2 regions of the Vibrio sp. DW001 genome follow, and region 2 is predicted to be linked to the other one. Evidence: riboswitches for the same ligand, from Rfam matches in the RefSeq annotation. Region 2 holds a riboswitch; the other holds the start of a gene.

Region 1 (7,351 bases), 1.0 Mb from region 2:
TTCGTTAACGCAGGTTATGCAATTGCTCCAGCTACAACGCTTTACGCTGAAATTGGCGGCAACGACCTAGATGATAGCGAAGTTGGCTATGCTGTAGGCGCTAAAGTAGAATTCTAATCTGAAACTTTAGTTTCAAATAGAATCCAAAAAAACCACCCATAGGGTGGTTTTTTTATTGCGTGAATAAATACCGTCTACGGGCTTGGCTCTACTACGTAGAATCGGTATCATGAAGCGGAATGACAATTTTAGTGTTTGAATAAATTAAGGAATAATATGAAACGCATATTCTATGTGCTAATTGGTTTAGTGCTATCAGGTGCCGTATCGTCAGCTGAGTTGATCCCAGGTAAAAATATACGGATTTTGGTAATAAATGAACAAGAACCTGAATCTTGGAGTGGCCCCTTTGAACTAAAGGACGGGTTTACTCAGGTGGTAGTAAGAGTATCTGCGCGGCTCGGAAAAGGTTCAAGTAAGAAAGTGTTTGACTCTGCCCCATTCATAATGATGTTTGAATCCAATGGACAAGACCTAGAAATTATTGCACCTCAAATGAATAATTACGAATGGGCAACACGACATTTTGAAGGCGTACCAAAAATGAAATTGGTCGATTCGAATGGGGATGTAGAATATACCTACCAGAAACTCGAAGGTAAAGATGGCTTTATGCCATATCAAGATGTGCAAGAACTTGTTGTGGAACACAACCAGAACAACGCCATCTTCTTCGGTAGCGAAGCTGAAATCACAGCGAAAGCGGAATTAGCGGCAGTTGCAGCAACAACCGTTGCGGCAGGAAGTTCTGCTGGACATGACAGTGCTTCAAAAGGAAACTTACCTAACGATGGTGTTAACCTCGATCAACTAAAAGCTTGGTATCTAAAAGCCTCTAAAGCCGAGCGTAAAGAATTCCGTAGATGGATGATTGACCAAGAATAATCCTTTATTCAGACAACAAAAAACCGCCAATAATTTGTTATTGGCGGTTTTTTGTTGTCTGAATATTATTCCCAATACGAAAACGTTTGCTTTTTACCGTCATATTGCTGTTACAAATAACAAAGGCTAGAATTGGACATACGCCCTTACTAGCAGCAGAACCTTTCTATGAAATTTCCCGGTCAACGCAAATCTAAACACTATTTTCCCGTTAATGCGCGCGATCCTTTAGTGACTCAAGTACAAACTAATAAAAGGATGACAAGAACGCATATCATTGGGATTGATCAGACATTAGTGGATATCGAAGCTCGAGTGCCCGATCATTTCATCGAAAAATATGGTCTCAGTAAAGGTCATTCTCTGGTTATTGATGACGAAACAGCGGAAGCACTTTATCAGCAACTAAAACGCGATGAGCTGATAAGTAATGAGTTTGCGGGCGGAACCATAGGAAATACGCTACATAACTATTCCGTTCTTGCTGATGACAAGTCGACCCTGTTGGGAGTGATGAGTAAAGACATTGAAATTGGCAGCTATGGCTATCGCTATTTGTGTAATACCTCTAGCCGTATGGACCTTAACTACCTCCAATCGGTCACGGGTGCGATAGGACGCTGTTTTGCGTTGATATCGGACAATGGCGAAAGGACCTTCGCCATCAGTGAGGGACAGATGAATCAATTACGTCCTGATAGCATCCCTGAATCGATTTTTGAAAATGCTTCTGCCCTGGTCTTAACGGCATATCTGGTTCGTTGTAAAGAAGGCGACCCGATGCCGGACGCAACAATGCGCGCTATAGAGTACGCCAAAAAATATCATGTCCCTGTGGTGCTTACTCTTGGTACAAAATTTGTTATTCAAGATGACCCACTATTTTGGCAACAGTTTTTAAACGACCATGTATCAGTTGTGGCGATGAACGAAGACGAAGCAGAAGCGCTCACCGGTAACGGAGACCCTCTGTTAGCCGCAGACAAGGCATTGGATTGGGTTGACTTAGTATTGTGTACTGCGGGCCCTGTAGGACTGTTTATGGCTGGTTATACGGAAGATAGTGCTAAGAGACCAACTACGTTGCCGTTGCTGCCTGGCGCTATCGCCGAGTTCAACGAATACGAGTTTAGTCGACCAACCATTATGGATGCGTGTGAGTCACCAATCAAGGTTTACTCTCATATTGCGCCTTATATGGGAGGACCTGAAAAAATTAAGAATACGAATGGAGCAGGGGACGCTGCGCTTTCTGCGTTGTTGCATGATATGGCTGCAAATAGATATCATAAAGAAAATGTGCCAAATTCAAGTAAGCATCAATACCCTTATTTAACGTATTCCTCGTTCTCTCAAGTGTGTAAATATTCAAACAGAGCGAGCTATGAAGTATTAGTACAACATTCCCCCCGATTATCAAGAGGATTACCTGAGCGCGAAGATAGTTTAGAGGAAGCGTATTGGGAGAGATAATAGTTGTTGTATTAATAGAATGATAAAAAAAGAGCTCCATAAGGAGCTCTTAATAATTTAATTCATTTACTTTAGATTAGGAAATCATCTAAAGGTTTACCAGCATCAAGCTGCGATTGGATAGTAGAAGGTGTTCTACCTTGCCCTGTCCAAGTTTTTTCTTCGCCATTTGTATCAACATATTTATATTTAGCTGGGCGAGGTTCGCGCTTCTTACGAGTTTTTGTTTTGGTTTCGCCAGATAACGCAGAAATTAAATCTTCAACATCAATGCCATCTTTTGCAATCATCTGAGCATATTCAGCTAGCTTAGCTTCTCTTTCCGCTAAAGCTGCTTTTTCTTCGTCTGCTGCTGAACGACGTTCTTCAACAACGACGGTAAGTTTTTCTAGGGCTTCTTCTAATTGCTCAAAAGTTAATTCGCGAGCAAAGGCACGCAGACTACGAATATTGAGCAGCGTTTTTGTAAGTTCTGACATGTTTACTTCCATTTGATTATTATTAAACACCACAATAATAACAGTCAAATTAAATAATACCAAATTATTTAGAATTAAATTATATATATCGTACTAATCTCGCGACATAATAATATAAATTTTTGTAAATTGACCTCATATTTCCAATTCGATGAACTGATATTTTGACAATTCTCTGACATTATTACGTAACCGTTTAAAAAGCAGTGTATATCAACCGTATTGGATTCTATGGACATATCTATCGAATGAAATGAATTGTGACGGCTTTTTATGTTGCAAAAGATGGTCAAATCCGTACAATTGCGCGCACCTTATTCAGTTTCTAGGTTTATATAAGAGTTTTTCTTTATAACCTAGCTGTTTACTGAGGTAGAGGAGCAATAACTATCAGTACATTCTATTGGGGTGATGCCAATGAATAGCCTAGAAAGGAGTTATTGCCGAAGTGAGTGCGTTTATCAAGCCGCTTGCTGGGGTCGTATTTAATAATTACGACACTGCCATAGTGTATTTTTTATTAACTATGGAGCGCTACTGTGGGTTGGGAAACTGTTGGTTTTCTTTCACTTATCATTAACATATCCACATTTTACATGTTAATTCTGCAGTAGATCTCTAACCAATCGGTTTTGTAGATCATGAATTTAGTAGACTTTGCTTCGTCACCCTTATCGTTATTACCACCTTTAATGGCTTTAGGCCTTGCTGTCGTTACCCGCCGTGTATTAGTTTCCTTGGGTATTGGTATTGTATTAGGCGCCTTACTCCTTGCGGACTATTCCATATTAAACTCCTTTAGCTATATAGGCACTACGGTCAAAGGTGTATTTGTCGAGGATGGCGGTATTAATACTTGGAATATGAGTATTGTTGCCTTTTTAATCATCCTTGGAATGATGACCGCGTTATTAACTCTGTCAGGAGGCACTAGAGCGTTCGCTCTTTGGGCTCAAACACGAGTGAAAAGTAAACGTGGTTCACAATTGCTCGCGGCCTTTTTAGGCGTATTTATATTTGTCGATGATTATTTCAATAGCCTTGCTGTTGGCGCGATATCACGCCCTGTCACCGATCGTTACAATGTGTCACGGGCAAAGTTGGCCTATATTTTAGATTCAACCGCAGCACCTATGTGTGTATTAATGCCTGTCTCTAGTTGGGGCGCGTATATAATGACTATTATCAGCGGTATTCTAGTAAGCCATGGGTTAACTGAATATTCAGCTTTGGGTGCCTATTTACGTTTAGTACCAATGAATTTTTATGCGGTATTTGCATTATTGATGGTGTTTGCTGTTGCATGGTTTCAATTAGACATTGGTGCAATGAGTAAACATGAACATGAAGCGTCCTTAAACAATAAATTCACGTCTGATGACGGTAGTCCTGAAGCTCTAGAATTAAATGAAGAGCTCGCTATCGTAGAAAGTGAATATGGAAAAGTGTCTGATTTAGTCCTTCCTATTCTATTTTTGATTTTCGCAACGGTTGTGTCGATGATATATACCGGAAGCACGGCATTAGAAGCTGATGGTAAAATGTTTTCATTGCTAGGGGCATTTGAAAATACCGATGTTGGTCGCTCGCTTGTATATGGTGGCTTAGCCGGATTAATTGTTGCATTATTTACCGTCTTCAAACAAAAATTACCGATAGCCGATATTGCCAATACAGTTTGGATTGGTGCTAAATCTATGTTTAGCGCTATATTAATATTGATTTTTGCATGGTCGATAGGTTCGGTTATCGGCGACATGAAAACAGGGGCCTATTTGTCTTCTTTAATTCAAGGCAATATTAGCGTCCACTGGTTGCCTGTCATTTTATTTTTATTGTCTGGGTTAATGGCGTTCTCTACTGGAACATCATGGGGAACGTTTGGAATAATGTTACCGATAGCAGGCGATATGGCAGGTGCGACAGACTTAACAATGATGTTGCCTATGCTGAGTGCTGTTTTGGCAGGTTCAGTCTTCGGTGATCACTGTTCACCGATTTCAGATACGACTATATTGTCATCTACGGGGGCTCGTTGTAATCATATCGATCATGTTGCGACTCAATTGCCTTATGCCATTACTGTCGCGCTTGTCTCTAGTGTCGGTTTTGTTGTTCTTGGGTTAACGAATTCTGTCGCAACGTCATTCGCAACTGCCTCTATTGCATTCGTGATTGCCTGCTTCGTATTGTCGACGATATCTAAAGCAAAAAACCAACAGATGCAAAATGCGTAAAAAAAAAACACATTTTTAGGTTGAAAATTGAATCGAGCTTAGTTAGTGTGTTTATAAGCGAAAGGAACTAAGAAATTATGCGTATATTTGTAATGAACATTCATCATCACCATCATCCTGAGTAGTCTTTCGGGCGGTGTACGCATACCCGGGAGATAATAAATCCCGGAGGTCAAATCAAAGATTCGAACCCTCGGGAAATAAAAGCCCCGAGGGTTTTTTGGTTTTAGATGTTTCAACGTATTTATGCACAAAATCGCGCCAGTAATTTGTAATACAAAGCGAAATCAGAATTTAAAAAAATAACGAATATTCAGACAGGGAATAGAATAATGCAAACACAACGACTCAGAATTGCCATCCAGAAAAAAGGCCGCCTAAGTAAAGAATGCCAAGAACTGCTTAAAAAGTGTGGTGCTAAGTTTAATTTGATGGGTGAGCGTTTAGTTGTCCATACAGAAAATATGCCTATCGATTTACTACTGGTGCGTGATGATGATATCCCTGGGTTGGTCATGGATGGTGTAGTTGACCTTGGTTTTATCGGTGAAAATGAGCTAGAAGAAGTCCGCTTAGACAGAGTCGCTTTAGGTGAACCTAGTGAATTTGTTGCTCTTCGCCGTTTAGATTTTGGTGGTTGTCGATTGTCCATTGCTATTAATCAAGATGAACAATACAACGGTCCGCAAGACCTCAATGGAAAGCGTATTGCCACCACCTATCCACACCTTCTAAAAGCCTTTATGGATGAGCAGGGTGTTGATTTCAGCACTTGTAATTTACAAGGGTCTGTAGAAGTGGCGCCTCGCGCGGGTCTGGCGGATGCGATTGCTGATCTTGTTTCAACCGGAGCAACGTTAGAAGCGAATGGACTGAAAGAAGCCGAAGTTATTTTCCGCTCTAAAGCAACATTGATTCAACGTGCAGGTGAATTTGACGAAGATAAAGAAGCACTTATCAATAAGCTACTCACTCGTATGCAAGGTGTGATTCAAGCAAAAGAGTCGAAGTACATCATGCTACATGCGCCTACCGATCAGTTAGAAGCGATAAAAGCACTTTTACCCGGAGCGGAAAACCCAACGGTGTTACCCCTTGCCGCAGAAACAAACCGAGTAGCCGTACACTTAGTGAGTACAGAAAATCTATTTTGGGAAACGATGGAACAGCTTAAAGAACTCGGCGCGAGTTCAATTCTTGTTCTTCCAATCGAAAAAATGATGGAGTAAGTGATGAAGACTGTTGTTTGGCAATCTTTAAGTGAATCGCAGCAAGACTCAGTTTTAGAGCGTCCGGCAATTGCCGAAGGCGCAAATATTACGGCGACAGTGCAAGGCGTAATCAAAAAAGTCCGTTCTGAGGGTGATAAAGCACTGGTAGAACTTACGCAAAAATTTGATGGAGTGACGCCGGCGTCCATTCGTGTTTCTAGCGAAGAAATAGAGGCGGCCTCGGAGAGGCTTTCAGAGAAAATGAAAGAAGCGCTTGGACAAGCGTATAAAAATATTTCTGTTTTCCATAAAGCACAAAAGCCACTCCCACTTAAGGTTGAAACACAACCGGGCGTCGTTTGTGAGTTGTTAACAAGGCCAATCAATAAGGTTGGTTTGTATATCCCAGGTGGAAGTGCGCCATTACCATCGACGGTACTTATGTTGGGCGTTCCTTCACAAATAGCGGGTTGTCGTCAGGTTGTACTCTGCTCGCCACCACCTATTGCCGACGAAATTTTATACGTTGCTAAGTTGTGTAAAATAGATGAAGTGTACAATGTAGGCGGCGGCCAAGCGATTGCGGCAATGGCTTACGGAACCGAAACGGTTTCAAAAGTAGAGAAGATTTTTGGCCCAGGTAATGCTTATGTTACTGAGGCAAAACGCCAAGTTAGCAATGACTTTCGCGGAGCCGCCATTGATATGCCAGCGGGACCCTCTGAAGTTCTTGTTATCGCCGATGAGACGGCTAATCCAGAGTTTGTCGCGGCGGATTTATTGAGCCAAGCAGAACATGGACCGGATTCTCAGGTTATATTGCTGACACCTTCACCGGTTATAGCGGACAAAGTGGCCGATGCTGTACAGGCTCAGTTAAAACAGCTTTCGCGAGCCGATATTGCGGAAAAAGCACTCGGTTCCAGCGTCATTGTTATTGCAGATTCGATTCCGCAGTGCGTGTCAATCTCGAATGCTTACGGCCCTGAACACCTTATCGTTCAAA
Region 2 (7,351 bases):
CTATTCGCTGGTACACAAGAATCTCGTTCACGAGGTTATAAACCAGGGCGATTCAGTTTTAACGTCCGTGGTGGCCGGTGTGAGGCTTGTCAAGGTGATGGTGTTATTAAGGTTGAAATGCACTTCTTGCCTGATATTTATGTGCCATGTGATGTTTGCAAAGGCAAACGCTACAACCGTGAAACCTTGGAAGTAAGATACAAGGGGAAATCTATCGATGAAGTGCTGCAAATGACGGTGGAAAATGCTAGAGAATATTTTTCCCCGGTGCCAGTGATTGCACGAAAACTACAAACATTGATGGATGTTGGTCTATCTTATATACGACTAGGTCAAGCCGCTACAACGCTTTCTGGTGGCGAAGCACAACGAGTAAAACTTGCAAAAGAACTATCTAAACGCGATACAGGCCAAACACTATACATCTTGGATGAACCGACAACAGGCCTTCATTTCCACGATATTCAACAACTATTAACTGTACTACATAGGTTAAGAGACCACGGTAATACCGTTGTGGTTATTGAGCATAATTTAGATGTAGTCAAAACGGCTGATTGGGTAATTGATCTCGGGCCTGAAGGTGGTAATGGTGGTGGCGAAATTATAGCTGAAGGAACACCAGAAGACGTCGCTAAGGTTAAAGGGTCTCATACAGCACGGTTTTTGAAACCCATGCTAAAATCTAAAAAATAGTCCAGAACAAATATGTGATTTTAAACATCACCCGCGTTAAAAACAATAGACTCTAGGTAGTCTTTAAAAAAAAAGGTACAGTAGAAAAGCGAGCGAAGCTCGCTTTTTATTTAGGGATCCAATAATGGCTATCATTCACCTTAGTGGGACAAGACTCGCTCCTCAGAAAGCTAAGGCGCCGCTTAACCGCACATTTATGTTCGCAATTGGCTTTGTATTTATCATCGCCATGCACATTTATATCCCAAATTTAGATGGCATAGGGTTAGCTCTCCCATTCAATACCCTCATTTGGGCTTGCCTTGGATTAATCATTGCCATTGGCTTCTACCATATTGCTAGCACAAAGCGGATTCGCTACACCAAGTTAACCATTGTCCTATTGATCTGTTGTCTCATACTAACGTTACCTATTTTTTATCCAATAGCTAATCTCTGGCTCCTCACACTACCTCGGCTCGCTAGTCTTTGGTCTGGATGGTTATTTTTCGTCGTATTGCAGCAATTTAATCTCAGTAATCTCCATAAACAACGTTTACTTTGGTTTATTGTCATCGCCGCCATAATCGAAGTAATACTTGGCTATGTTCAGTTTTTCAATTTATTACCGAAGGAACTACTTGGTTCCAACACATTCACTAAAATGCCCTTTGGTATTTTCCAAGACCCCAGTGTCATGGTTAGTTTCATATCTACTGGTCTCGTTATCTCTGGGTATTTGCTTGCGAGACAACAAAGAAAGTATGGTCAAAAAGTAAGTCGAACACTGTTTCTTTACTTAGTACCACTGATCACTGCCCCCTTAATTATCATTCTTGCACGTGAATTAGAATGGATAGGTACGGCATTCGGTTTTGTTATTATTGCAACCTATCTGTATCGCTTCTCAACACCACAAAGATTCAGCGGTTGGATATCATCGTCAGTGGCCGGAATAGGGTTTGGTTTGATGCTTATTTCCGCCAATAGCGTTGACGCGCAGTCCTTTCAAAAACAACAAATAGAAAGATCTACGTTATTTCCACAAGCGATAGATATGCTCATAGAGAAACCTTTTACTGGATACGGATATGGTCGATTTGAACCCGAATATATTTTGTATTCTGCAAGACAACATCAATTAAATTCGGATTATCCGGTAGGATATTCATCTGTCGAGCATCCATTAAATGAAACTCTTTATTGGGGAATCGAAGGAGGACTGATTCCAATTGTAGGTATTTTCCTTGCGATGATAATGGTGCTGTTCAAAATATACTCTGCACGTAGAGGAACTCGATTAGCCATATTTAGCCTATTTATACCTATCGTGCTGCATAGCCAGATGGGCGCACCTTTTTATCATTCGGCTATTCATTGGTTAGTTTTCATCATACTTTTATATTGGATCGATCAAAGAACCTCAAAATACAAAATCCACTCTATTTCTAAGATTACTAAGGTTCTGATAAGAAGCACTAGCTTTGTTGTTCCAACGGTCACATCTGCTTATATGTTGATGGCATTACAAACCAATATGACATTGTTCAGGTTTGAACACTCTTTTCCAAAAGACTCAAGAATTCTGACACAGACTGTCTATCCCATATCACAGCAATTGCGCTACGAGTGGAATCTATACAGTGCCTCTCTTAAGCAAGGGTTATTAACCGGCGATGCGCTTGCCATCAAACAGTACATAGTCTGGGCTTTACAAGCCATTAGACAAAAACCACAAGAATTATATTACAGCAATCTGATCATGGCTTATTTAGGTTTAGGTGAAATAAGCAAAGCAAATCAAATACGTTCAGAAGCCAGCTTCTTATTTCCAAATCATGACTTTTCAACCATAGACATAGAACCCATTGCTGTAGATGAAGAGTACAACCAAAATGCTGAAAATAATGTGATTGAAGAAGAGAGTAATTCGATTGAGTCTGATACTAGAAAAGAAGAGGGAGCGACTAAAAAGTAGAGTGGTACAAACCACCCTACTTACGAACTTATTGATTTAAAGTCTCGTCCAACGCTTTTAGACATAGAGCCACGTTTTCATTTCTCGAGGCGTACCCCATCAACCCTATACGCCATGTCTTTCCAGCTAATGCTCCTAAACCAGCACCTATTTCTAAGTTATAGTCATTAAGTAGCGTTGCTCTAACGGCACCATCGTCTACCCCTTCAGGTATATAGACGGCATTGAGTTGTGGCAGTCGATAATCTTCATCTACTACAAATTGAATCCCCATCAACTCTAAACCAGTCTTTAATTTTTCATACATGATCTGATGCCGTTTCCATGCATTCTCCAACCCTTCATTTTTTAGTAACAACAAGGCTTCATGCAGAGCATAAAGGCTATTCACCGGTGCCGTGTGATGATAGCTACGTTTACCTTCACCATTCCAGTAACCCAATACTAAACTTTGATCTAAAAACCAACTTTGCACAGGTGACTGTCTATTTTGAATGCGCTGAATAGCCGCTGCAGAAAAAGTCAAAGGAGATAGACCAGGCACACAGGACAAACATTTCTGACTACCGGAATACACGGCATCTAATCCCCATTCGTCTACTTTCAACGGCACGCCTCCAAGCGAAGTCACCGCGTCAACAATGGTCAAGACCCCTCTCTCTTGTGCTAAAGAAGCCAAAGCTTGTGCGTCACTGAGAGCACCTGTAGAGGTTTCAGCATGTACGAAGGCTAAAATTTTTGCATCAGAGTTAGCGTCAAGGGCATCTCTTACTTTTCTAACGTCAACAGGTTCGCCCCATTCATTATCAACCACGACAGCTTCACCACCGCAGCGGATGACATTTTCACGCATCCTTTCACCAAACACACCATTTCGGCACACAACCACTTTATCGCCAGCTTCTACTAGGTTGACAAAACAAGCCTCCATACCAGCACTACCGGGTGCAGATACCGCAATAGTAAACGTGTTCTCTGTTTGGAAGGCGTATTTAAGAAGCTGTTTTAGTTCGTCCATCATATTGATAAATAATGGGTCAAGATGCCCTATCGTTGGACGACTCAACGCTTGCAAAACTTGCGGTGATATATCTGAAGGACCGGGGCCCATTAATGTTCTATGAGGAGGTATAAAGCTCTGTATCGTCATAATTATTCCTTTTATAAGACGCGTAGGGTATTAAAGACTAACTCATAATTCACCATCCAACAATTCGACTCTAGTATAGAGGTCAAACCACTTGTTCAAGGACCGTTTGTACATTGTATAAATACTGGGCAAATATTAGTTTTAGCAATTGACATTTAGACGTCAACATCGTTCAATGAATAGGTCTGGATTTGTTTGAACTTGATTTAGATAATTCGCTTTATAGCAGAAGAGGAGCATTGCCCAGGCAAGTGTTTTGTGGAGCCTTAACTCCGAGACAAAGCAATCAGGGGGAGCAGTGCCGAGATGATATTTCATTGAGTGTGAATAATTATCGGTTGAGTAGGCTGAATCCTACCAATTGTCACCAACCTTGTTTGGTGAAGAGCTTCTGAGGTCCGCATCCATATCTAATGCTTTTCCTCTGCTCTAGTAATCTCTCTTCAATATAACAAAAATAGAAATACTGTTAATTTGAATACATACAGGGAGAAATGCCGTGAGCGCATTCAATGTAGCAAAATTTGGTGGCACAAGCGTCGCCAACTTTGAAGCCATGAGCCGTTGTGCTGAAATAATCGAGAACAACCCAAACACAAAACTTATCGTCATTAGTGCTTGCTCTGGTGTGACAAACTTGTTGGTTGAGTTGGCTAATGGTGTTCAAGACGAACAACGTCGTCGTGTTGTCATTGAACAACTTGAAGATATCCATTATGCCATCATTGATAAACTCGCCGACCCTTTAGAAACAGAACAATCAGTTGCCTCTTTATTAAAGAGCGTGGCATCGGCTGCTGAAGCGGCATCATTCCAAAGTAGCGATAAACTCACAGATCACATGGTTGCTTATGGCGAACGGATGTCAACCCACTTGCTCACTCAAATACTAAGAGAGCGCGGCTTAAGTGCGGTACGTTTTAACATTCGCGATATGATGAGAACCAACAGCGCCTACGGAAAAGCAGAACCAGAACTAGATTCGGTTGCCAAACTAGCACAAGAAAAACTCATCCCTTTATGCCGCGATAATGTTGTCGTTACACAAGGCTTTATTGGCGCTGATATAGATGGTAATACTACGACATTTGGCCGTGGCGGCAGTGATTATAGTGCAGCATTAATCGCAGAATCGGTTGAAGCTTCTGGCCTTGAGATTTGGACCGATGTTCCTGGTATTTACACGACAGATCCACGCATAGTAGCGAAGGCAGCACCCATCCCTGAAATCAGTTTCAGTGAAGCCTCCGAAATGGCCAACTTCGGAGCCAAAATACTACACCCATCGACACTAGTTCCCGCATTGCGCCATGGTATTCCCGTGTTCGTAGGTTCATCTAAAGAGCCAGAAAAAGGAGGGACTTGGATCAGACAAAAAGTAGGAAGTTCACCGCTGTTTAGAGCATTAGCATTACGCGGAAACCAAACCATGGTAACGCTGCGTAGTCCGAATATGTTTCAAGCGTATGGTTTCTTAGCCGACGTGTTTAAAATTCTAGCGAAGTATAAGATTTCCGTTGATCTAATCACTACATCAGAAGTAAGTGTATCGCTTACTCTTGATCAAACGAACACATCCGGTGGCGCGCCAGAACTACCCATTGACGCCCAAAAAGAGCTTGAAGAACTTTGTACTGTAGAAGTAGAGCAAAATCTCTGTTTGGTCGCGCTTATTGGCAACAATATGAGTGAATGCAAAGGTTACGCAAAAAAAGTATTCAGTACATTAGAAGACTTCAATCTACGCATGATTTGCTATGGTGCGAGTCCGCACAATTTGTGCTTCTTAGTACGTTCTGTTGATTCCCGTCGGGCCGTTCAGGATCTACATAGAGAATTATTCGAGCTACGTGAGTAATGGTCTTCGAATAAAAAGGCTTGGTATCTTTAACCAAGCCTTTTTATTCATCCTTCTTTGTCTTCTATCGTGTCGTCAAAGTCTGTCATGTTTAGCAATAGCTTCCACTACTAGCTGATGTTAGGGCCTAACCACTTCTCCGCATCAAGAATATTCCAACCTTTACGCTCTGCATAATCCTCAACCTGATCTTGTTGTATCTGAGCCACAGCAAAAAATCGCGAATCAGGGTGTGAAAAATACCAACCCGAGACTGAGGCTCCAGGCCACATTGCAAAACTAGATGTCAAAGACATACCAATCGATTCTTCAACATTAAGAAGCTCCCATAAAGCACCTTTCTCTGTATGCTCAGGACAAGCTGGGTAACCAGGTGCAGGCCTAATACCTTGGTATTTCTCTCTAACAAGATCTTCGTTGGATAACATCTCCTCGGGAGAGTAACCCCAAATTTCTCTACGCACTTTTTCATGTAAACATTCTGCAAAAGCTTCTGCTAATCGATCTGCTACAGCCTGAACCATGATTGCATTGTAATCATCACCTTCAGCTTTAAACTTATCGGCCAGTTCGCGCTCACCAATACCACCTGTAACCGCAAAACCTCCAATCCAATCCTTTTTACCACTCGATTTGGGGGCAATATAATCACTCAAACAATAGTTAAAGCCTTTAGGCTTTTCTGTCTGCTGACGTAAATTGTGAAGTACTTTTGCAACTTGCGTACGTGATTCATCAGTATACACTTCGATATCATCACCAATGCTTGCGGCAGGAAGTAAAGCACAAATACCACTTGCTTTAAGTAGGCCTTCACGTTCTATTTTGTCCAGCCATTCATTCGCATCGTCAAATAATCTTTTCGCTTCTTCACCGACTTCTTCATGTTCAAAAATCTTAGGGTACTTACCCATAAGCGTCCAAGTCATAAAGAACGGGGTCCAATCTATATAGCGTCTTAAGCTCGCCACATCGAAATTTTCAAAAACGTGTACACCTAATTTTGCCGGTTCTGGGGGGGTATAATTCTGCCAGTCAATCGCGACTTTATTATCTCGTGCTCTTTGTAATGAAACAGGCTTTGTGCGTGGTTTTTTACGATTATGCTGATCTCGAACTTTGACATAGTCTTGTTCGACTTTTTCAACAAACGCTGGACGCAATTCATCTGAAAGTAACGATGAACAAACACCAACAGCACGCGAAGCATTATTTACGTAAACAACTGGATGGCTATAATTCTGTTCAATCTTGACAGCGGTATGGGCTTTCGATGTCGTCGCGCCACCGATTAATAGTGGAAGATCGAAACCCTGTCGTTCCATCTCTTTGGCTACATGCACCATCTCATCTAACGAAGGTGTAATCAAACCTGACAAACCAATGATATCGACCTTCTCTTCCTTCGCCACCTTGAGAATTTTTTCGCAAGAAACCATCACACCAAGGTCAATTATCTCGTAGTTATTACACTGTAAAACGACACCGACAATATTCTTGCCTATATCGTGTACATCACCTTTGACTGTCGCAAGCAGGATTTTTCCATTTGCACGACTCTCTTCTTTCGAAGCATTAATAAAGGGCTCTAAATGCGCGACCGCTTGCTTCATTACCCGCGCAGATTTAACCACTTGAGGTAAAAACATCTTTCCCTCGCCAAACAAATCACCGACTACATTCATGCCAT

What was found. Region 2 has a riboswitch for lysine ahead of lysC (lysine-sensitive aspartokinase 3). Riboswitches for the same ligand answer to the same signal wherever they lie in the genome.
Region 1: it holds a riboswitch for lysine, as region 2 does, so the genes downstream of both, L3V77_RS10945 (Na+/H+ antiporter NhaC family protein) here and lysC (lysine-sensitive aspartokinase 3) in region 2, are expected to answer to the same signal.

The regions. Positions count from the first base shown of each region.
Region 1 covers NZ_CP091975.1:2,417,677-2,425,027, reverse strand. Annotated here, with positions in the region: gene L3V77_RS10965 (porin) at 1-117, shown strand, start outside; gene L3V77_RS10960 (DUF2057 family protein) at 277-945, shown strand; gene L3V77_RS10955 (inosine/guanosine kinase) at 1,114-2,418, shown strand; gene L3V77_RS10950 (H-NS family nucleoid-associated regulatory protein) at 2,490-2,897, opposite strand; lysine riboswitch at 3,263-3,442, shown strand; gene L3V77_RS10945 (Na+/H+ antiporter NhaC family protein) at 3,539-5,134, shown strand; His leader region at 5,235-5,356, shown strand; gene hisG (ATP phosphoribosyltransferase) at 5,467-6,363, shown strand; gene hisD (histidinol dehydrogenase) at 6,367-7,351, shown strand, end outside.
Region 2 covers NZ_CP091975.1:3,423,335-3,430,685, forward strand. Annotated here, with positions in the region: gene uvrA (excinuclease ABC subunit UvrA) at 1-696, shown strand, start outside; gene L3V77_RS15595 (Wzy polymerase domain-containing protein) at 821-2,653, shown strand; gene L3V77_RS15600 (alanine--glyoxylate aminotransferase family protein) at 2,682-3,803, opposite strand; lysine riboswitch at 4,025-4,202, shown strand; gene lysC (lysine-sensitive aspartokinase 3) at 4,360-5,661, shown strand; gene metH (methionine synthase) at 5,772-7,351, opposite strand, start outside.